2 regions of the Ureibacillus suwonensis genome follow, and region 2 is predicted to be linked to the other one. Evidence: riboswitches for the same ligand, from Rfam matches in the RefSeq annotation. Region 2 holds a riboswitch; the other holds the start of a gene.
The links. A riboswitch is a leader RNA that binds a small molecule or an ion and turns the genes downstream of it on or off. The one in region 2 is predicted to bind preQ1.
Positions count from the first base shown of each region.

Region 1: it holds a riboswitch for preQ1, as region 2 does, so the genes downstream of both, ACFPOH_RS03990 (QueT transporter family protein) here and queC (7-cyano-7-deazaguanine synthase QueC) in region 2, are expected to answer to the same signal.

Region 1 covers NZ_JBHSNQ010000040.1:28,020-41,628, reverse strand. Annotated here, with positions in the region: gene ACFPOH_RS04040 (winged helix-turn-helix transcriptional regulator) at 36-386, opposite strand; gene ACFPOH_RS04035 (Y-family DNA polymerase) at 1,198-2,496, shown strand; gene ACFPOH_RS04030 (YolD-like family protein) at 2,513-2,899, shown strand; partial or broken gene ACFPOH_RS04025 (NAD-dependent epimerase/dehydratase family protein) at 3,022-3,975, shown strand; gene trpB (tryptophan synthase subunit beta) at 4,049-5,215, opposite strand; gene trpA (tryptophan synthase subunit alpha) at 5,379-6,161, opposite strand; gene trpB (tryptophan synthase subunit beta) at 6,158-7,348, opposite strand; gene ACFPOH_RS04005 (phosphoribosylanthranilate isomerase) at 7,350-7,982, opposite strand; gene trpC (indole-3-glycerol phosphate synthase TrpC) at 7,979-8,776, opposite strand; gene trpD (anthranilate phosphoribosyltransferase) at 8,776-9,810, opposite strand; T-box leader at 9,900-10,130, opposite strand; gene ACFPOH_RS03990 (QueT transporter family protein) at 10,325-10,813, opposite strand; PreQ1 riboswitch class I at 10,821-10,864, opposite strand; gene ACFPOH_RS03985 (ABC transporter substrate-binding protein) at 11,226-12,245, shown strand; gene ACFPOH_RS03980 (ABC transporter permease) at 12,279-13,268, shown strand; gene ACFPOH_RS03975 (ABC transporter ATP-binding protein) at 13,300-13,609, shown strand, end outside.
Region 2 covers NZ_JBHSNQ010000067.1:14,907-24,494, reverse strand. Annotated here, with positions in the region: gene ACFPOH_RS07805 (asparaginase) at 275-1,240, opposite strand; gene ACFPOH_RS07800 (phosphoribosylaminoimidazolesuccinocarboxamide synthase) at 1,466-2,152, opposite strand; gene ACFPOH_RS07795 (VOC family protein) at 2,401-2,772, opposite strand; gene ACFPOH_RS07790 (hypothetical protein) at 2,944-3,099, shown strand; gene adhP (alcohol dehydrogenase AdhP) at 3,362-4,378, shown strand; gene queE (7-carboxy-7-deazaguanine synthase QueE) at 4,588-5,316, opposite strand; gene queD (6-carboxytetrahydropterin synthase QueD) at 5,309-5,779, opposite strand; gene queC (7-cyano-7-deazaguanine synthase QueC) at 5,772-6,440, opposite strand; PreQ1 riboswitch class I at 6,496-6,539, opposite strand; gene queF (preQ(1) synthase) at 6,545-7,045, opposite strand; PreQ1 riboswitch class I at 7,126-7,171, opposite strand; gene ACFPOH_RS07760 (DUF5412 domain-containing protein) at 7,512-7,904, opposite strand; gene ACFPOH_RS07755 (dihydrofolate reductase family protein) at 7,968-8,525, opposite strand; gene ACFPOH_RS07750 (alpha/beta fold hydrolase) at 8,703-9,482, opposite strand; gene ACFPOH_RS07745 (DUF2200 domain-containing protein) at 9,583-9,588, opposite strand, start outside.

The sequences.
Region 1 (13,609 bases), on a different contig from region 2:
AGCTATCTAGTAAAGAAACTGGGTGTTTTCAGTATTTATTTACTCATCGATTCATTCATTTTTTGTTTTTTATGCTGGATATGGTTTGTTCCCCATTCGTGCATTGCGTGTAAGATTGGTTCTAAGCTCCGGCCGTACTCGGTAATCGAATATTCCACTTTAGGAGGAACCTGTGGATAGACAACACGCTGAATAATATCCTCGTTTTCTAACTCACGTAATTGATTGGTCAGCATTTTTTGTGTAATTCCAGGTATACTTCGTTTTAAATCACTAAATCTTTGAGTACCATTCTTCAATAAATGCAATAAGATAATGGGTTTCCATTTTCCGACTAATATGCCTAAAGCATCTTCAACACGACAAAGATCTGGTTCTATATTCATTCTAATTACCCCTTTAGTATCTTTTTGTCAATTATGATGCTTTTTAGTTTGTACTTCTTTTTTTACTTTACGTGCGCCCGGCATGTACATGAACTATAGGGTGTAAGTCCCGAACCCCGAAGACAGAAGTAGAGGTTAGCTCAACGAAAGGGTGTCCGTGGTGACGCGGAATCTGAAGGAAGCTGGAGGCAAAACACCGGTCCGAGGAACACGAACCTCATATAAGGCTAGGTATGATTGAGTGAGTTTGCGTAACAAAACAAAGCTCTTTCTGTCGAAGGTCATATCGAGTAAATGAGGCGGATAGATGGTGTGAAAGTGCATGTACTTACCCGGGGAGGTCTGGCGGATAGGTGAAGTACGCTTCATAACCTACTTAGTGATAAGTAGCTGAACCGTCAGAAGTCAGCAGAGGTCATAGTATTAGTTGGTTTAGAACTACTAAGAAGGACCGAACAATTAAGAGAGAATAGCCCTTGGCATTCAGTGAGTCATGATGAACACAGAAAACGTAGTACCTCACTTGAGGAAGGAAACGGTGAATCCCGTGGGAGACCTCTTGGAGGGTGGAGTGACCACTGGCATAAGAAGACAAGCTATTCACGGAAGTTATGAAAACTTGCGTCAATTATCTTAATTGAACCGCCGTATACGGAACCGTACGTACGGTGGTGTGAGAGGACGGGAGTTAATCGCTCCCTCCTACTCGATTTATCCAAATAATCCCACTTGCCGTCTCAATGGTCTCATTCTAGAATAAGTTATAGAACATTTGTTCTGTTCATATAATAGAAGTGCGGAGGTGGTTGGCATGCGCATAAGCGAACTGAACTACACGAACTTCAGCCCCGAAGAATTGCATCGGCTTCTTCCGGAACGCTCGATCATTTGCATTGATATGCGCTGCTTTTATGCCAGCTGCATGGCGATGCTTCACAATCTGAATCCAATGGAAGTGCCCATTGCGGTTGTAGGAAACTTTGAGCAAAAGGGAAGCATCGTGCTTGCTGCATCACCGCCGATGAAGAAACGCTTTGGCATCAAAACGGGCTCCCGCCTTTATGAAATCCCAAAACATCCGGACATTCGGCTGTTTGAACCAAAAATGGAATTTTTCGTGCAAATGTCTATGGAGATTACCAATTTAATCAATCAATTCGTACCGAAAGAAGCGATTCACGTCTACAGCATTGATGAAAGCTTTGTCGACTTGACGGGCACCGAAAAACTTTGGGGTCCTCCTGAAAGAACAGCGAAATATATTCAAGAAAGGATCTATAGCCAATTCCAAATTCCAAGCGCGGTGGGGATGGGGCCGAATATGCTCATGGCAAAGTTGGCTCTTGATTTGGAAGCGAAGAAAACCGACTTTGCCCACTGGACTTATGAAGATGTTCCGAAAAAGTTGTGGCCTGTTGCGCCCCTTTCCGACATGTGGGGGATTGGGCGACGCATGGAACGCACGCTGAACAATATGGGCATTTTCAAAGTGGGGGACTTGGCCCGAACCGATTTGCAACTGCTGGAAAAACGCTTCGGCATTTTAGGAAATCAATTGTACTACCACGCGTGGGGAATTGATTTATCTCCCCTTGGCGCCCCTCTTGCGGAAGGGCAAATCAGCTTCGGAAAAGGGCAGGTGCTCATGCGGGATTATCGGACCCGCAGCGAAATCCTTGCCGTCATTTTGGAAATGTGCGAAGATGTGGCGCGCCGGGCAAGGGAAGCTTATCAGGCGGGAAGAACGATTTCCCTCGGTGTAAGCTACAGCAAAGATGCCTTTGGGGGAGGGTTTCATCACTCCCGGACGATTGATGAACCGACGAATGATACGATGAAAATTTATGAAGTGTGCAAAGGGTTGCTTGATGAATTTTATGCGGAACGGCCGGTACGGAAACTTTCCATCAGCCTCTCCAAACTGGAAACGGAACGCTCGATGCAATTGAGTTTTTTCGATCAGCAAAAATGGAGAAGGAGAAAACTCGGTGCAGCGATGGATGCTTTGCGCTCCAAATGGGGGCCAACCGCCGTGCTTCGCGCAGTTTCTTATACGGAAGCGGGAACGGCTCTTGAGCGGGCGCAACTCTTGGGTGGACATAAGAAATAAGGGAGAGGGAAACTCCTTGCCGGAAAACGAAAACTTCATCCAGCCACCTCCAAAGTTCTGCGAAATCAAAGAGGTGAAGAAAATGATCCGAGACCGCGGAAATATCAAATGGAATGCGATGATGCTTCCGGAACATGTGAAAATGCTCCGGGAATGGAGGGAAAAAGACCGGTGCGAAGAAAAGCCGGTTCTTGATGAATGGGCATTGCAAGATTTGAATGAACAGCTCCTCATTGCCTGCACCAATCACTATGAAGTGGAATTGAACATTTGGCAAAACCATCGCACCTCCAAAGTGGCAGGGAAGATAGCCAAACTTGATGACAAACGGCGCATCTGCACATTGGAAGATGGCCGCTCCTTCTCCTTTGAATCCATCTACGGCATTACCATCATGGAATAAAAAATAAAAATCCCCCTCTGGTCGAATGAATAGCCCGCCGGAAAGCACTGGCATATAAATAGGTTACAACATAATCTATATTGTTCGCGCAGTGGTCTTGAATTCACAAGAGGAGGGGCGAGATGAAGAGAATACTTGTCACAGGCGCGCTTGGACAGATTGGTTCGGAACTGGTGAGAAAGCTCCGGTTTGAATACGGAAAAGATAATGTGCTGGCGACGGATATCCGGGAGGACAAAAACCATGACGGTCCCTTTGAAGTGCTGGATGTGCTCGATGCATTAAAAATGTACGAAGTGGCGAAAAAATTTAATGCGGATACGATGATTCATTTGGCCGCATTGCTTTCCGCAACGGCTGAAATCAAACCCATTCTTGCATGGGAATTGAACATGGGCGGTTTGTTGAATGCATTGGAAGTATCAAAAGAATTAAATATGCAGCTCTTTAATCCGAGTTCCATTGCCGTCTTCGGGCCCACAACGCCGAAAATCAATACACCGCAAGAAACATTACAACGGCCTACAACGATGTATGGCGTGAACAAAGTGGCGGGAGAATTGTTATGCGATTATTACCATTTGCGCTATGGCGTGGATGTGAGGGGGCTTCGTTTCCCAGGGTTGATTTCACCGGGGACGCCGCCTGGTGGGGGAACGACGGATTATGCGGTGGAAATTTATCATAAAGCGGTGAATGAAGGAAGTTACACTTCTTATATTGCAGAAGGGACTTATATGGATATGATGTATATGCCGGATGCATTGAACGCCATCGTTGATTTAATGGAAGCCGACCCCGCCAAATTGACCGTGCGCAATGCCTACAATGTTTCCGCCATGAGTTTCGACCCGTCGGAAATTGCGGCGGAAATCAAAAAACATATCCCGCACTTTGAAATCAAATAGGATGTCGATCCCGTTCGGCAAAGCATTGCAGAAAGCTGGCCCAATTCCATCGATTCATCCCGGGCCATCGCGGATTGGGGATTCAAAGCGAGGTATGATTTAGAAGCGATGACGATTGACATGCTCGATAAAATCGGCGGAGGCATTACGAGCAAAACACCGCTTTAAAGGACGATGATCATAAAAAAGAGCGCAATAAAAAAAGGGGAGGTTCACAGCAGGAACGTCCCCTTTTCTCATCTTATTTATTTTTGAGCAATTCAAATACTTGTTGCACGTCTTTGTCGCCGCGGCCGGAGATATTGACGATAATGGTATCTTCAGGTGATAAAGTTGGTGCAAGCTTCAATGCATGAGCGACTGCGTGGGAACTTTCAAGGGCGGGAATAATGCCTTCTGTTCTTGATAACACTTGGAATGCATCCAGCACTTCTTCGTTTGTGACAGTGACATATTCTCCGCGGCCTGTTTCATGCAAGTAAGCATGCAGCGGTCCCACACCCGGGTAGTCCAAGCCGGCAGCGATGCAGTCTGTTTCGAGCAAGTTGCCTTCTTCATCTTGAAGGACGTAGCTTTTGAAACCGTGAAGGACGCCTGGAGTCCCTTTGGTAAGCGTTGCGGCGCCTGCAGGTTCCACACCGATTAAGCGCACACTTTCATCGTTGATATAATGCGCGAAAGCACCAGCCGCATTACTGCCGCCACCAACTGCCGCCACAACCGCTGTCGGAAGTTTTCCTTCTTTTTCTAAGTGTTGTGCGCGGCTTTCCCGGCTGATCACGGATTGGAAATGTTCAACGATTTCAGGATATGGAGTAGGGCCAACTGCTGAACCTAGCAAATAGAAAGTATGATCATGGTTTTTCACTAAATCAAGGAATGCTTCATCCACCGCTTCTTTCAATAAGCCGTTTCCTTTATCGACAGCAACCACTTTTGCGCCGAGAAGCTCCATGCGGAACACATTCAACGCTTGGCGTTTCGTATCTTTTGCCCCCATGTAGATTGTGCATTCCATTCCGAACATCGCAGCCGCCGTCGCAGTGGCAACCCCGTGTTGACCTGCTCCCGTTTCAGCGATGATTCTTTTTGCCCCCATGCGTTTGGCAAGCAGAATTTGGCCGAGTACGTTGTTCAATTTATGGGATCCTGTATGGTTCAAATCTTCCCGTTTTAAGTAAATTTTTGCTCCGCCCAATTTTTCTGTTAAATTTTTGGCGAAATAAAGAGGGGTTTCACGGCCGGCATATTCTTTCAAGTAATAATTGAGTTCTTCATTGAAAGCCGGGTCGTCTTTGACTTTTGCAAATTCTCCCGCAATTTTCTCCAGCACTTTTTGCACTTCTTCTGGAACGAAGCTGCCGCCATAGTTTCCGTAGTAACCGTTTTGAATTAAAGTTTGATTCATGTTTTCCAACTCCTTTTTTATATTATTGTCAGATAAGTCATGAAATTCAATAGGGAAAATATAAGAAGGCTGTCGATAATGCCACAAAACCTGTCAATAATGCCACAAAACATGGCAATATCGTCACAAAAAGTGTCAATATTGCCATAAAAACCGCCAATCATTAAGCCAGAGGAACCGTCTTCGAAGCTTTCACCAAGTGTTCAATCGTATCCCAATCATCTTTGGTCAAACAGTCGACAATCTTGCTTCCCACGATGACGCCACTTGCAAAGGAGCCGAATTGCTTCACGTGTTCAGGAGTGGAGATGCCGAAACCCGCCAACACCGGGGTATCGGTATAGCTCTGGATTTTTTTGAAATGGCTCTCCAAATCTCCTTCGAAAGTGGAGCGGGCGCCGGTGATTCCGTTGACCGTCACCGCATAAATGAATCCTTCGCTCGCTTTGGTCAATTTTTCGATCCGCTCCGGCGTACTTGTCAATGAAACAAGCTGCACTAAATCGATGCCGGCTGCCTTCAAGGAAGGATGGACAAGGCCGCTTTCCTCCAGGGGCATATCCGGAATGATAACGCCACGAATCCCTGCATCATAAGCATCTTTTGCGAACTCGCCAATTCCGTAGGCCAAAACCGGATTTAAATATGTCATCGCCACCAATGGAACGGTAATTTCCTCTGCAAAAGCGGCAAGGGTTTCAAGCACTTTTCTTAATGTCACGCCTTTCGCCAATGCCCGCATGCCAGCCTCTTCAATCGTCGGTCCATCCGCGACCGGATCGGTGAAAGGGATGCCCACTTCAATGGCCGTGACGCCGAGTTCCTGCAATTTCAAGATGGTGGGTTTCAACTTTTCAAGTCCACCATCACCGGCCATAATGTAGGGAATAAACGCTTTATGGCCTTGGCGGGTTGTTTCTAAAATCGCTTCTGTAATTCGGCTCATGCCAAGTCACCTCCAAAGGCATCGTAGATTGTGTGCACATCTTTATCACCGCGGCCGGATAAACAAACGACGATGATTTGATCTTTATCCATCGTTTTAGCCAGTTCCGTTGCATAGTGAACGGCATGGGCGCTCTCAAGGGCAGGGAGGATTCCTTCTGTCCGGCATAGAAGTTTCACTGCCGCAAGGGCTTCTTCATCCGTTGCCATCACGTATTTTGCGCGGCCGGTTTCATGCAGATAGCAATGTTCCGGGCCGACCCCGGGATAGTCAAGGCCCGCTGAGATGGAGTAGGCTTCCTGCACAAATCCGTTGTCATCCTGCAATAAGTACATATAAGCCCCGTGCAGTACGCCCGTTTTCCCGCCGTTGATGGCGGCTGCGTGTTTGCCGGTTTCAAACCCTTTTCCTGCAGCTTCCACACCGTACAAGGCAACTTCTTGATCTTCCACAAAAGGATGGAACATGCCGATGGAGTTGCTGCCGCCGCCGATGCAGGCGACAACCGCATCCGGAAGGCGGTTTTCCTTTTCTAAAATTTGTTTTTTCGTTTCATCCCCGATGACTCTCTGAAAATCGCGAACGATGGTAGGGAAGGGATGTGGCCCCATGGCGGAACCTAAGATGTAATGGGTTGTTTCCACGTTTGTCACCCAGTAGCGCAAGGCTTCGTTCACCGCATCTTTCAGCGTTCTGGATCCTTTTTCAACCGCAACCACTTTTGTGCCCAACAGTTCCATTCGGAATACGTTCAGCGCCTGGCGTTTCACATCTTCAGCCCCCATGAAGACGACGCATTCCATACCAAGCAGGGCGCAGGCGGTTGCCGTTGCCACACCGTGTTGGCCGGCACCTGTTTCCGCCACGATTTTCGTCTTGCCCATTTTTTTGGCGAGCAATGCCTGGCCGAGGGCGTTGTTGATTTTATGTGCGCCGGTATGGTTTAAATCTTCCCGTTTTAAATAAATTTTGGCGCCGCCGCAATGTTCCGTCAGCCGTTCCGCAAAGTAGAGGGGTGTCTCCCGGCCGACATAGTCTTTTAAATAATAGCGGAGTTCCTGTTGGAAGGACTCGTCATGTTTATAATGTTCATAGGCTTCTTCCAGTTCTTGTAAAGCGGTCATCAATGTTTCCGGAACAAATTGTCCGCCGAAACGGCCGAATTTGCCTTTGATTGTAGTCGTCATATCAGTTAGCTCCTTTTACGGTTTGTTGTGAAGTTTTTACGGCTTGGATGAAGGATTGGATCAGTTCGCCGTTTTTTTCGCCATTTTGCTCAACACCGCTCGATACATCCACAGCGGAAGGCCGGACGGTGGCGATGGCTTTTTGCACGTTTGAAGCATTAAGCCCACCTGCCAAAATCACTTTCTCCCTTGGGATGGAAAGTTGATCCAAAAGCGACCAGTCAAATACTTTTCCGCTTCCGCCTGCGTAGTCCGTTCCGGGTGCATCGAACAAATAGTAATCTACGTTAAACTTGCCGGCTTTCTTCACATCTTCCTCATCCCGAATGGAAAAGGCTTTGATGGAAGGGTAGCCCAATTGTTCAATAAAGGCCGGATCTTCATTGCCATGATATTGCACATAATCGAGCGGTACGTTTTCAAAAGCCTCTCTCACTTCGTTCTCAGTGGGATTGACGAAGACGCCCACTTTTTTCACGTGGTTCGGCACCAGTTTCGCCAGTTTCCGGGCTTTTTCAATGGAAATTTGCCGCTTGCTCGGCGCAAACACAAAGCCTACAAAATCAGCTCCCGCATTGACGGCACAAAGTACATGCACCGCTTCTTTCAACCCGCAAATTTTCACCTTCGTCATCGCTCTACATCCTCTAACGCCGGAAGTTGGATTTGAAACGATCTTAACGTGTCTTCCGGATTTCCGCTTCTCATCAATGATTCACCGACGAGGATTCCCCGCGCACCGGCGTTCGCCACCCGCTCAGCATCCGCTGTTTCAAAAATGCCGCTTTCACTGATGAAGGCGATGTCCGGATAACGGTTGATGGTTTCTGCAAGCTTTTCCGTTTGGGCCAAATCCACATGGAATGTTTTTAAATCCCTGTTGTTGACGCCAAGAAGTTTTGGTTGAATGCGGAGGGCACGCTCCAATTCTTCTTCGTTGTGCACTTCCACCAGAACTTCAAGACCCAGGTTTGTTGCGTACTCATGCAATCCGGCCAACGTTTCGTCATCCAAAGCGGCTACAATCAGAAGAATGACGGATGCACCGGCATGAAGGGCATAGTCGATCTGAACTTTATCGATGATGAAATCTTTATTTAAGATAGGGAGATGGACGTTTCTTGCAATGTCCGCCAAATCCTCAAAAGAACCTTTGAAATATTTTTCTTCCGTCAATACCGAAATGCAGGCGGCCCCTGCCTTTTCGTAGCGCTTCGCCTGTTCCACCGGGTCCACATCCGCATTGATGATGCCTTTGGAAGGGGAGGCGCGCTTCATTTCAGCGATAATTTGCAAAGTGTCCGATTTTTTGAGTGTCTCGTACAACGATGGCCGCTTTTTGATTGGCGCGTTCAAGTCGGGCGTTGTTCTTTTCAATTGAGGCAGGATGGATTTTTTATGTTCAATAATCGTATCTAAAATCGTCATCAGAATGTTTGCTCCTTTATGATGTTTTGGCTGAATTCAACGACTGCTTCAAGTTTCTCGTAAGCGCGTCCGGATTCGATGGCATCGCGGGCCATGCAGACGCCATCTTTCAGAGAATCAACGGCGCCATAAGCGAAGAAACCGAGCGCCGCATTCAAAACGACTGCATCATAATAAGGCGTGCGTTTTCCTCTTAATAAATCTTTTAAAATTTCCGCATTTTCTTCCGGCGTACCGCCACGGAGATGGGTGATGGATGCGGGTTGCAATCCCAATTCTTCAATGTTGATCGCCAATGGTTTAATTTCCCCATTCAGAAGCAGCACGGAGCGGTTCCGATGATCGAGGGAAGCTTCATCCATCCCTTCCGATCCCGATACAACAATTGCGCGTTTCCGTCCTAAAATGCGCAACACTTCCGCATAGTGTTCGACAAAATCCGGCCGGTTAATGCCGACGAGCTGACTGTCCAAGTCCACGGGATTTGTCAATGGACCGACCAGGTTAAAAATTGTCGGTTTTCCGATGGCCCGCCGAACTTCACCGATGCGTTTCAATTTCGGATGAACGGCAGGGGCGTAAAGAAAAACGATGCCTTCCCGCTTCAACAATTGGACGGATTCTTCGACTGTAAAATCTGTATGGATGCCCAATGCCTGAAGAACATCGGCGCTGCCGGAAGAGCTGGAAATTTTACGGTTGCCGTGTTTTGCCACTTTCACGCCGCTGCTTGCCAACACAAAAGCGGAAGTGGTGCTGATGTTGAAAGTTTGCAGACCATCGCCGCCGGTACCGCAATTGTCTATATAAGTCCCTTCCGGAACAGGAATTTTGATTGCATTGGATCTCATCACGATGGAAAGGGCGGCAACTTCTTCGGCTGTTTCTCCTTTTTCGCGGAGGGCCAGCAAAAATTCCGCAATGGCTTCTTTTGGCGTTTCGTCGTCAAAGATGATTTCCACCGCTTGAATCATTTCATCGTAGGGCAAATTTTCCTTTTGCTGAACTCGTTTTGTAAAAGCTTGAATGTTCATTCTATCATCCTCCAAATTTGATAAATTTGAAGTTTAGATAGAATAGCCGCAATAAAAAAACCTCTGCAAACGGGCGTGAAATCCCATTTGCAGAGGACGACCGTGCTGCCGCGTTGCCACCTCTGTTGAAGTAACGACTACTTCCACCTCAGTGTGCCCAGCTGTGTGGGGCACTTCCCGATAACGAGGGAAAGACGTCAACCACTTGCGCAGTTGCTCTCGTAAGGCCCATTCACGAATGGCATGCGCCAGTTTTCACCGTCCACTGGCTCTCTTAAGCGATGCACAGTTCGTTACTTTTCCTTACTCATCAATTTTGGCTCGGCTATTCTCTACTAAACTCAGGCTCAACTCAACTCGTTGCGGTGCTGTGCTTCCACAGCCTTTCTCCGCCACGAACAATTTAATTGATGACTATTTTATTCAGAAATTGTATGAATGTCAATAATATTCACGCAATTTCATGAAAAAGAAACACAAAACCCGGGGCATATCCCTGCACCCCGGGTTGATATCACTTATCGATCAGATGTTTGAAATCCAATCGTTTGTCCAGCAATTTCATGATTGGTATGCCAATTAACAATACAACTGCCTCCCCGACGGCTGTAGTCAGCCATGAAAGCCAGAACGGTAACTCCAACGCCAATTTCAATTCCAAGGCGATGATCCACATCATGAAGGTGAAGACAAATGAGTTGATCAACATGCGGACAACGACGTTTTTCACAAATTTGCCCACGATGATCAAAATCGTCAAACAAATAACGGAGTGGGCCACCCCGAACACCAAATCAAACCAGCCAAGGGGTGAAAACAGATTTGAGATGAACACCCCCAAAACAACCCCTAACATATAGCGGGGGTTGAAAGCGATCAAATGGTTGAAGATTTCGGCTATGCGAAATTGGATATCGCCGAAGCTCAAAAAAGACAGCGTATAGGTTACGGCAATATAAAGTGCGGCAATAATCGCGGTTACTGCCATGAATTTTGGTTTCATTATTTTTCACTCCTTAGTTTTTTATCGTGGGATTTCGCGAACCACGGTGTGTTGAACACACAAAAAAACATTATATTACATTCGGGAGAAAGAAGCAAATTGAGTGTTGGAATAATTTACCTTATATATAGGTGCTTTTTATCATAAAAAAATTTTACGGTTATTTCACAAAATATTCATTATTTTTATATAACATTTTCTCTGGAAAACCCACGTAATTTACTGGTTTAAAGCGTTAAATTGTTATTATTGAAAGAATAAAATGAATATTTTTGAATTCAGAACATTCCTAATGTTATTGACTGTTCTTTTATGAAAATGTAATATAACGTTAAACTTCGCTTTATTCGAATAAAGCGAAAATTTATGTTAGAAATAGTCAGAAATTTTAAAGAATATCGGGGGGAATTTGATGAAAAGTAGTATGAAAAAACTATCATTTTTATTGTTTGGTTTATTATTGCTTCTAGCTGCTTGCGGCGGCGGTAATGACAATACATCTGACTCGGGTGACAGCAAAGATAAAGAAGCGACGGAAGAAACAAAAACTTACAAGATTGGTGTTACACAAATCGTTGAACACCCATCTTTGAATGCGGCATACCAAGGATTCCAGGATGCGTTGAAAGATGCGGGACTAAAAGTTGAATATGATTATCAAATTGCGCAAAACGATAACAGTTTGAATACACAAATTGCACAAAATCTAGCAAATGCGGGAGTAGATTTGATTTTTGCGAACTCCACTCCATCTGCACAAGCTGCGAAAAACGTAACATCCGATATTCCAATCGTGTTTACGTCCGTAACAGATCCGGTTGCAGCTCAATTGATCGATTCCATCGAATCTCCTGGCGCTAACGTGACTGGTACAATCGACTTGCATCCAGATGCAATCAAAACAACGGTGGAATTCATGAAAAATGAATTGGGCGTTGAAAAAGTGGGTATGGTTTACAACGCCGGTGAACAAAACTCCGTGGCACAAGTGAACCAAGTGAAAGAAATTGCGGAATCATTGGGAATGAAAGTTGAATCCGCAACAGTGGCACAAAGTTCAGAAATCAAGCAGGCAGCGGAATCTTTGATCGGCAAAGTGGATGCCTTCTATATCATCACAGACAACACAGTGGTATCCGCTCTTGAATCTGTAATTCAAGTAGCAGACAGCAACAAATTGCCGCTTGTTGTCGGAGAATTTGACTCTGTAAGACGCGGCGGATTGTTGGCATTTGGCTTTGAATACTACGATATCGGTTACCAAGCTGGCGAAATGGCTGTGAAAATCTTGAAAGGTGAAGCGACACCGGCAGATATTCCTGCAGAATATCCAGCGACATTGAAATTGGTAATGAATAAAGATGCTGTTGAAAAACTTGGCCTTGAAGTGAAAGAAGAGTGGAAAGCAGAGCTTGTAGAAACAGAAAAATAATGAATTTCGACATGTTAGGAGAGATGATTCAATATGTTTGCAGCAATGTTCGGTTCAGTTGAGCAAGGAATCATCTACGCGATTATGGCACTCGGAGTGTATCTAACATTCCGAGTGTTAGATTTTCCGGACTTAACGGTAGATGGTAGTTTTGTAACGGGTGCGGCCACGGCTGCGACGATGATCGTGCTGGGGTATCATCCCATTTTGGCTACGCTCGCTGCAATTGTTGTAGGATTTATAGCAGGATGCATCACTGGTTTATTACATACAAAAGGGAACATTAATCCGCTCCTTGCCGGTATCATTATGATGATTGGCCTCTATTCCGTAAACCTGCGAATCATGGGTCTCTCAAATGAAAATGCAACGAGCCTTCCGAACGTTCCCCTCCTGAACAGTGAAACCATCTTCACGCAGTTTTTAAAATTCTGGGAACCATTAGGGATTGATTCGGCATTAAATAATCTCCTTTCGGGTTTAGGAGTAAGCACACTTCCGAAAACTTGGGGAATCCTATTTATCATGATCATCCTGACAGCCGCACTGAAGTTGGTAGTCGACTGGTTCTTGAAAACAGAAGTGGGACTTGCCATTCGTGCGACAGGGGATAACAAACGGATGATTCGCAGCTTTTCGGCAAATACGGATCATTTGATCATTTTGGGGGTTGGGCTTTCCAACGCGCTTGTCGCATTGGCCGGTGCGCTAATTGCCCAATATTCCAAATACTCCGATGCCACAATGGGTATTGGGATGATTACAGTGGGTCTTGCCTCTGTCATTATTGGGGAAGCGATTTTTGGAACGAAATCCATCATGCGCACAACGTTTGCCGTCGTGATCGGGGCTATTATTTATCGTATTGTGCTGGCGCTCGCGTTGCGGATCCAATTCCTCGATGCAAGTGATATGAAGTTGATTACGGCGATTATCGTTATCTTGGCATTGATTGTTCCGCAAATGATCGAAAAGCAAAAAGATAAGAAGCGGAAAGCGAAACGGCTCCAGGCAAAAATATGACATCAACAACGGAGAAAGGGGGGCGAACAATTTGCTTAAACTGGAAGGCATTACAAAAATCTTTAACGAAGGAACTCCGGATGAAAAAGTGGCATTGAAAAATATCAATCTCCATTTAAAACCGGGAGATTTCGTAACGGTCATCGGAAGTAACGGTGCCGGAAAATCGACGATGATGAACATGATTTCCGGAGTGTTGACACCGGACGTCGGAAAAGTATGGATTGATGGAAAAGATGTAACGGGTTTGCCCGAATATAAGCGTTCCCATTTTATTGGACGCGTCTTCCAAGACCCGATGGCAGGGACGGCGCCAACGATGACGATTGAAGAGAATCTTG
Region 2 (9,588 bases):
AATTGATACAAAAATTCCCATAATGGATCGCCAGTTTCATTCCAAAGTTCTTTATAAGCATATCCAAAAAAACATGATTCATAAATTCTACTTTTGTTGTTTCATATACAATCATGCGAAAAATTACAGCAGTCATTTATATTTTTTCTTAAATTTTACAAATTTATTATATAAATGCAAATTAGTGAATTATGATTTTCATAATTTATCCAAAAAATAAAAAGCATCCCCAGTTCATGGACAGAGATGCTTTTTACACAATTTTCCACTTGCATTAAAATCTTTCCTTAATCTCCCCCACCTCGGCAGCCAACAACACCGCCAGCTTCATGCGGGCTTTTTTGCTGTCGTAGTCGCGGCCGAGGATGGCGCCTTTCTTTTGCAAGTCGTAGGCTGTGCCTGGAGTGTCGTACACGACTTTGACGTTTCCTTCCGCCGTGCTTGTTGTCACCACCACGATGACGCCTCTTTCAATGGCATATTGCACTTGTTCCGCAACAGCCGGGTGGACTTGGCCTCGGCCGAACGCTTCAAGGACAATGCCTTTTGCTCCCGTCTCCACCGCATACTTAATCAAGCGGCCATCGGAGCCCAATGAACATTTGATGATTTCCACATAAGGCAATTCGGACTTCAGCTCATACGTTTCCTTTTTCACCGTTTTCCCGTAAAGGATGACTTCTTCCTCATCCACATACCCCAAATGGCCGAACCCCGGCGCGTTGAAGCCGTCCACATTAGAAGCATGATGTTTCTTCACATAGCGGGCAGGAAGAATCTTTTCATTAAATAACACGACCGTACCTAAGCTTCTTGCTTCTTCTCTTGCAGCCAAAATGATGGCTTGACGCAAGTTGGAAAAGGCATCCGTTCCAATCGTGGCCGGGCTTCGTTGGGCGCCTGTGACTACAATCGGCCGCCCGTCACCAATTGTCAAATCCAAGAAATACGCCGTTTCCTCCAGCGTATCCGTTCCGTGGGTCACGACCACTCCCGCCACTTCTTGATCCTCAAAAACTTGTTCAATTTTTTCTTTTAACTGAATTAAATGGTCAAAGGTCATTTCATTGCTTGGCAAATGGAATAGGGTTTCTACCTTCAATTCAATATGTGATGGCAGCACACATTGTTTGGACAAATCTTCCCCCGTCAACATGCCGGATGTGAGGAGCCCCGTTTCCGGATTCACGCCGCTAGCAATCGTGCCGCCCGTACTGATCAAAACTACTTTCTTTTTCATTATTTGCACTCCTAAACTCTCAGTTTATAAACGTTCATTTATCAAAATAAACCATTGTTACAAGAACTTCAACTGTCGCACGTCCAAAGAAAAACCCCCGGCAGCTGCCAAGGGAGTTAATTCAAATCAAAGTGCATTTTTTCTCCGGGTTTAAAATGCAAAAAAGAGCGAATGGCAACACTCCATGGTCTTCTCCACCCGCTCTTTTTCTACCAGTCCCTATCTCTATCCTTCCAAAATCAATTTTTCCAATTCCAACGGCTCGATGTATTCGCCGTTTTTGTAGGCGCGCATGTTGCCGCCGGAAATTTCGTCGATCAACATGATTTCATTCGTTTCTTTATCACGGCCGAATTCGAATTTAATATCGTAAAGTTCGATGCCTTTTTTCGCCAATTCTTCTTTTACAATGCCGGCGATTTTTTGTGTAAGTTCTTTTAGCACTTTGTATTCCGTTTTGGATAAAATGCCAAGCATGTCCAACGCATCTTCGCTGATTGGCGGGTCTTCCCGTTCATCGTCTTTGATTGTCACTTCCACAAAGGCATCAAGAGGTTGCCCTTCTGTTGCATAAAGGCCGTAGCGGCGCAAGAAGCTCCCCACTGCGCGGAAGCGGCAAATCACTTCCAAGCCTTTGCCGAAAGTTTCCGCCGGTTTCACTTTCATCGTCTTTTTATCGATATCCGCTTCAATAAAATGCGTTGGGATGCCTTTTTCATTAAGCAATTCGAAGAAATATTTCGTCAATTTCAATCCTGCAAGTCCTGCACCTTCAATTGTCAATCCCACCGTATTGGCACCTGGGTCAAATACCCCGTCAACGCCTGTTACGTCATCTTTGAATTCCAATAAATAGTTGCCATCTTCCAATTCGTAAACATTTTTCGTTTTACCAGTGTAAATGTGCTTCATGTCAAGTCTCCTTCTTCTTTTAGCCTTTACATCGATAGAACTGATGCTGTCTTTATAATAAATCAAACAAAGTTTATCGGACAAGAGGGCCTCTTTTATTATTTACAATTTCTTCATTATTATAGCGATGAGGCCGATGAATCTAAAAGCGGCTGTCTTGTGACATATGCCGATTTACCGCCGTGGATCAAATAAAATGACTATCCGGAAAGTTCCTTCTCTCCGGATAGCCTGCTTTGCTGACATTATTATTTATCTTCTCTCAACAAATACTGATTTCCATCTTGGTCATAGAAAGTGAACATCGAACCATAAGGAAATTTTTGGAGTTCATCCACCTTTACACCATTATTTTTCAACCGCTCATACGCCTCTTCAATGTTCGGTGTGCTGAAAAGGAGGGTTGGATGGGCGACATTTTCCGGTTTTTGTTTCTTCATCAACGCTTTTGAGTATAGCACCAATGTCGCAAAATCATTTTCAGGCCCCACCTCGATCCACGCCATCCCAGGTCCCATTGGCTGTTCGAATTTCAATACAAACCCTACTTTGTTAATCCAAAAATCTTTTGCCTGTTCCTGATCTTCAACATAGATTGTGATTTTTCCAATTTGGATCATCGAGATTCCCCTTTTACAGTTTTTCATTTCATTATGCCATAAAAATGGATTAGCTAAGTATTTTTCAAACTGAATATTTTCCTATAAATAGGGTTTTTCCTATATAATAATATAACCATGATTAGATTCTAGGTTTATAATATATATAAAGAAATCAATGAGGAGGCTATCATGGAAAATGAATATGTTGTTGGTTGGGGCACTTTGGCGTTGATCAATGCAGGGCTTGCCCAAGGAAAAAACCGCTCCGGATTGAACTGGTTCTTGATTTCGCTTTTATTGGGACCATTGGCCACATTGCTTTTATTGTTTGCAGAAAAGAGATGAATTTTTCAAAAGACGATGATTTGTAACTCAACAGTAGCATTTTCGTCCTCCATAAAACTTATTTTGATAATCATATTTTACTATTCACAAAGAGATATAATCCGCGCTTATCTCCCTATTTTTTTATGTCGAAAAATGGAAATCTATTTACATTAAATAGTAGTATTTCCTATATTGCTGAACATACTCTCTGCTAGTATCTTTATTTTTAAGTATATGGATACGCTTCCATGTACGAAATTCAAACAAAGGGGGATCTTTATTGAAAGCTGCAGTTGTATCAAAAGAAAAGACGGTTAGTGTGGTGGACAAACAATTACGGCCGCTTAAACATGGTGAAGCGTTGGTGCAGATGGAGTATTGCGGAGTTTGCCACACAGACTTGCACGTGAAAAACGGGGATTTTGGGGATGTCACAGGTGTAGTTCTCGGCCATGAAGGCGTTGGAAAAGTCGTTGAAGTGGCTGAAGGGGTCACTTCCTTAAAAGTCGGCGACCGGGTAGCCATTCCTTGGTTATACGAAAGCTGTGGCCATTGCGAGTATTGCACAACGGGAAGAGAAACGTTGTGCCGAAATGTAAAAAATGCCGGCTATACGGTTGACGGAGCCATGGCGGAACAAGCGATCGTGGTTGCCGATTATGTGGTAAAAGTGCCTGACAACTTGGATCCGGCGGCTGCCACTTCCATTACATGCGCCGGAGTGACAACATATAAAGCGGTAAAAGTGTCGGATATCCGGCCTGGGCAATGGATTGGCGTATTTGGCATTGGCGGTTTAGGAAGCCTGGCTGTCCAATATGCAAAAAATGTATTTGGCGCAAGAGTAGTCGCATTCGATATCAATGACGATAAATTGGCCTTTGCAAAAGAAGTGGGAGCAGATGTCACGGTGAATTCGTTAAAAGAAAATCCGAAAGAAAAAGTCCTTGAAATCACAGATGGCAAAGGATTGGACGCTTGCGTTGTGACAGCCGTGGCGAAAGCGCCATTCAACCAGGCTGTAGATGTCGTGAAAGCAGGAGCCCGGGTTGTTGCAGTCGGCTTGCCTGTTGATAAAATGGATCTTGATATCCCTCGCCTTGTGCTGGACGGCATTCAAGTGGTCGGTTCCCTCGTCGGCACCCGCCAAGATTTGAAAGAAGCGTTCCAATTTGCAGCTGAAGGAAAAGTAGTACCTAGAGTAACCCTCCGAAAACTTGAAGAAATCAATGATATCATGGAAGAAATGGAGCAAGGAAAGTTCACTGGTCGAATGGTGATCGACTTTACGAACTAAAAAATAAAAGGAAGGAGCAGTCTCTTTTGGACATGCTCCTTTTTAAAATTGCGAAGAATTTGGAGGGCAGAAGACGGATAATTGTTGGTCTCTTTGGTTGGCGAATATGTTTGGAGATTTGGCGATTATCCTTGCCCAGTTGGCGATTATTCTTCCCAACGCGGCGATTATCGGCTCTTCGCAAGTCTTATAGAAGTCCTTTCTTACACTTACACGCCCCTCTTATTCCCCCACACAAGGGTATGCAATTGCGGCAGCACTTTCACATTTTTCAATTCCTCATCGGCCATCACCGTATCAATCAGCGCTTCATATTTCTTCAACAAATGATGAACAAGCTTCTTTTGATCCGTCGTTGCAATATCGTCATTTCCCACCTGCAAGAAAAAGGGAACGCCCGGATAGCGCAAGTGCACTTCCTTGGCAAACCCGTAGTCTTTCTCATCAAACACAACCACTTTCAGAGAAACTTGTTGGCTCCCCTTTCGATTTTCAAGCTTCTCCAAAATTTCCGTAAGCACCGTAAAATCCGTTTTCATCCCGGAACTTGGCGGCTTTGGGGAAATCGTCAATTGATCCACCTCGTACAGCCAATCCTGCCATCTGCTTCCCTGGGTTTCGACGCCGATTTGGATTCCATTCTCCTTTAAAATCCGCACCAAATGTTCCAAATGCCGAATTAACGCCGGATTCCCACCGGAAATCGTGACGAAAGAAAATCCATTCCCACCAAGCCGTTTCAACTCGTTCCATATCTCTTCCGCTGTCATTTGCTTAATCAAACTTTTGCCGCTGCCATCCCAAGTAAAGGCGGAATCGCACCAGGAACAGGAATAGTCACAGCCTGCCGTGCGGACAAACATCGTCTTTTGCCCGATGACCATGCCTTCCCCTTGAATGGTGGGTCCAAATATCTCGATGACGGGGATTTTACTCACCTTCCATCCACTCCCGTCTTGCTTCCGCATAGCTTGTCGGCGTTTCATAAAGCCGGATGAATTCCACCCGCGCACCATCTATGCTTCTTTCCGCCAATGCTTCCGCCAACTTCTCGTAAATCCAGACGACCATATTTTCAGCCGTTGTATTCATCGGCGGCAACGTTTCATTTAAATAGCGGTGGTCCAAATAGATTTCTATTTTTTCCTTCCAAATTTCTTTGAGATCGGCAAAATCAATGACCAGTCCCCGATCGTCCGGATAGCCGCTGACGCCCATTACCACTTTGTACGTATGGCCGTGGAGATTTTTGCATTTCCCTTCATAGGCATGCAAATGATGGGCGGCATCAAAGGTAAACTCTTTCGACACAAGCACCCGTTTGGAATGATATTTCAATTGATCCCGTTGGATATCTTCCCCCAGCTTTTGCAGCTTATCGACAATTCGAAATTCAAGCATGGATAGACCCCTTTCTGGAACGCAAATATTCCTCAAGCCCTCTTCTTCTCAACTTGCATGCAGGGCATTCCCCGCAACCGTCCGCTTTTATGCCGTTATAGCAAGTCAAAGTTTTATTGCGCACAAAATCAAGGGCGCCCAATTTGTCGGCAAGCTCCCAAGTTTGGGCTTTCGTCAGCCACATAAGCGGCGTATGAATCACAAATGTATCATCCATGGCCAAATTCAATGTGACATTCAATGATTTGATAAAAATGTCCCGGCAATCCGGATAGCCGCTAAAGTCCGTTTGGCAAACACCTGTGACGATATGCTTCGCCCCCACTTGGCTTGCCACTACCCCTGCAAAAGAAAGGAACAGCAGATTGCGTCCTGGCACAAAAGTGTTCGGAAGCCCGCCATCCTCCCCTTCTTCCACTTGTATGTCTTCCCGCGTCAACGCATTCGGCGCCAGTTGATTCAACAGCGACATATCCAGAATGTGGTGCTTTACCCCGAGTTCTTTTGCGATTTCCTTTGCGCACTCGATCTCCAATCGATGTCTCTGGCCATAATCAAAGGTGACCGCTTCCACTTCCCCAAATTGTTCCATTGTCCAAAACAGGCAAGTCGTGCTATCTTGTCCACCGCTGAATACAACGATCGCTTTCTCACTTTTCATTCATAAACACTCCTTTATATAAGAAAAAACAGCATTCTAAGAAGGAAATGCTGTTTTCTTCTTAGTTTTTTATAGAGGGTAGCTAAGAACCTCTGTTATTCAATTTATCGATTATCCACTTTTTCCGGATATAAATCGTGGTTCATCAAACGGTAGTTGGCCATTTCTTCATATTTCGTGCCGGGTCTGCCGTAGTTGCAGTACGGGTCGATGGAAATGCCCCCGCGCGGCGTGAATTTGCCCCACACTTCAATATATCTTGGATCCAGCAATTTGATTAAATCGTTCATAATGATATTCACGCAGTCTTCATGGAAATCCCCATGGTTGCGGAAACTGAATAAATATAATTTGAGGGATTTGCTTTCGACCAGCTTTTTATCTGGAATATAAGAAATATAGATGGTTGCAAAGTCCGGCTGCTGGGTGAGCGGACAAAGGCTGGTGAATTCAGGGCAATTGAACTTCACAAAATAGTCCCGGTTGGAATGAAGATTGTCCACCGCTTCCAACACTTCCGGCGCATATTGGGTTGGATACGCTGTTTTCTGATTCCCCAATAGCGTTAAATCCTGCAAACCATCTTCCAATTTTCGACTGGACATAAAAAAACCTCCTTGCAAAATGTTTCCCAACATTTTCAAGAGAGGTGCACCCAATAATTCTATAAAACTGATGAAATTATTGTTTCATAGTTTTTTATAGAGGGTTAAGCTATGAACCTCTCCCGTGCTAGTCGGGCCATTTTAATAGTATAGAAGTTTCCGGGATGAGTCAACTTGATTTTTGGCCAAAGGAAATGGGATTTTAGGCAAAAAAAACACACAGGTTCACAAGCGTGCACCTGAGACTGGACTAAGAAAAAGATAAGGGTGATCATGAGTAACATATATGAATGGTTTTTGAGCTTGTCATTTTCTCGTTTTCCCGAAACGCTTTTCGCCGGGTATCGTCCTGTCATCCCTGACCGTATGGATTGCCCGTATCCAATTCCCGCGTAAGCATCCCCATTACTCATTTCATTATTCTACCTTCTATTTCTAATCAAAAAATATATTAAGAAAGCGAAAATTATTTTATCCCCCTGCGATAATCATAAGTTTCCTTTGGCAACTCAAGCTGAACCCCATTGATCACCACTGTGTCATCATCCAGCCATTCGATGATGGCATAATCGATTTTATATTCCCAATAAATTCTCTTTGGTTTCTCATTTTTTTCGTTGAAAACCAATTCCCCTAACACCGAATGGGATAGTGTTGCGCCACCATTGGATAAGTAAGCGTTAATTGTATAGGTTCCGTCAGGGGAAGTGGATTGGGCAATCAATTCATCCTTGAAGCGGCTCCAATCAAAGAACAGCCAATAGATTCCATAGCTGAGAATAACCGCAAATAAAAGAAACCAGATGAGGAGGACTGTCATCACCTTTTTCATCGCCTTTGTTTTCACGTCAATTTCCAAGATCCTTCCCCCATAAGTTTTTTCAATGAAAACGGATTTTTATATGAAAAGGTTTCGCGTTTGCTAACCATTTGAATCAATCTTATGATAGATCAACTGAACCACTCCCGATGGAAAAGTCTTTGTTTCCATCAATTTCAATCCCACTCTCTGTTGAATATCGATAAATAGCGGTTTTCCTTGTCCCAAAATGATTGGATGGACCGATAACCGATATTCATCAACCAGATTATGATTGACAAATGTTGTAATCAAACTTGCTCCTCCATAAAGCCAAATGTCTTTTCCCGGTTGGCTTTTTATTTTATGGACCTCCTCAAGAATATTGTCATTGATATAAATGGCTTTTCCTTCTGTATTTTGCTGTGTCCTTGAAAAAACGTACTTCCTTTTGCTATCAATTATTTCCCATAGTTCTTTTTCTTCTTGGTCTGCATCTTTTCCGGGGGAATATTCGCCCCACAATTCATAACTTTTTCGCCCATAAAAAATTGTATCGATCTGACGAAGAAAATCGGCAAAGTTCATTTCCGGCTCCATAATGCACCAATCCACTTCACCATTTTCCCCTTCGATATAGCCATCCAATGTTACCGCTAAATCCAAAAGAATTCTTCTCATTTAGTACTTCTCCTTCTGGCTAATCATGAGTAATTTCTATTTTACTTAAAAAACCGGTTTCAAAAAAGATTCTTGCAGGTTCACAAAGACGAATCCGACGATTTTTTCGACAAAACCGCATGTTCGCTGTTAAAATTCACCAAAAGTAAAGCGAATTGGAAACTGCTCCAATCCGCTTCATACAAATTGACATAACACTTTATTAAATTTATCCCGTTCCTCCCAGAATGTTCCATGGCCGCTATATTGGAAAGGGACAATCCTTGAATGTTTTATTTCTTGATGGAGCTCGTGTGCTTGTGCAAATGGGATCACTTTGTCGTGAATTCCATGAATAATCAAAGTAGGCACATGCACCTTTGAAAGATCCGCATACAATGTTTCATCCCGCAATGTATTGATGATGGCAATGGTGGACCAGCTGGCCGCCTCCATCCCCATGTTCATAAACCAGTCGGAAAATTCTTTTGTGATATATTGGAAGAAAAATCCGTCAATCACCTTCTGCATCATTTTCGGGCGGTCATTGTAAGCCAGCTCCAAAAAACTTTGTGCCGTTTCTTGAGTAAATCCGACCGGCGCCGCACTGGCAACGAGAATCAATTTTGAAACGCCAAAGCCTTTGTAACGGGCCACATACCTTAAGGCAATGGCGCCTCCCGTTGAATGCCCGAGTAAAGCAAAATGGTTTAACTGCAATGCATTCACTACGGCAAAAACATCATCCGCCAGTCTATTGAAACTATAACCTTCAAAAGGTCTATCCGACTTTCCGAACCCTCTCCAGTCTATTCCGATACAACGGTAGCCCAACGCCGGCAATACATTATACTGATACTCGAATTGCTCATGACTTAACGGCCAACCATGCAAAAATACTATCGTTTTCTTGCCCAAAGGATTGATATCCTCCACATACAATTTCACACCCGAATCCACGGGAACAAAAAAGCCCATGAATATCCTCCTCTCGGAATAGAATATTCATGGCTGGAACATTGGGTGAATCGATTTGGCTGCATTTGGGATTCCCGCTATAAATCGGCGATGACCGGAACTACGC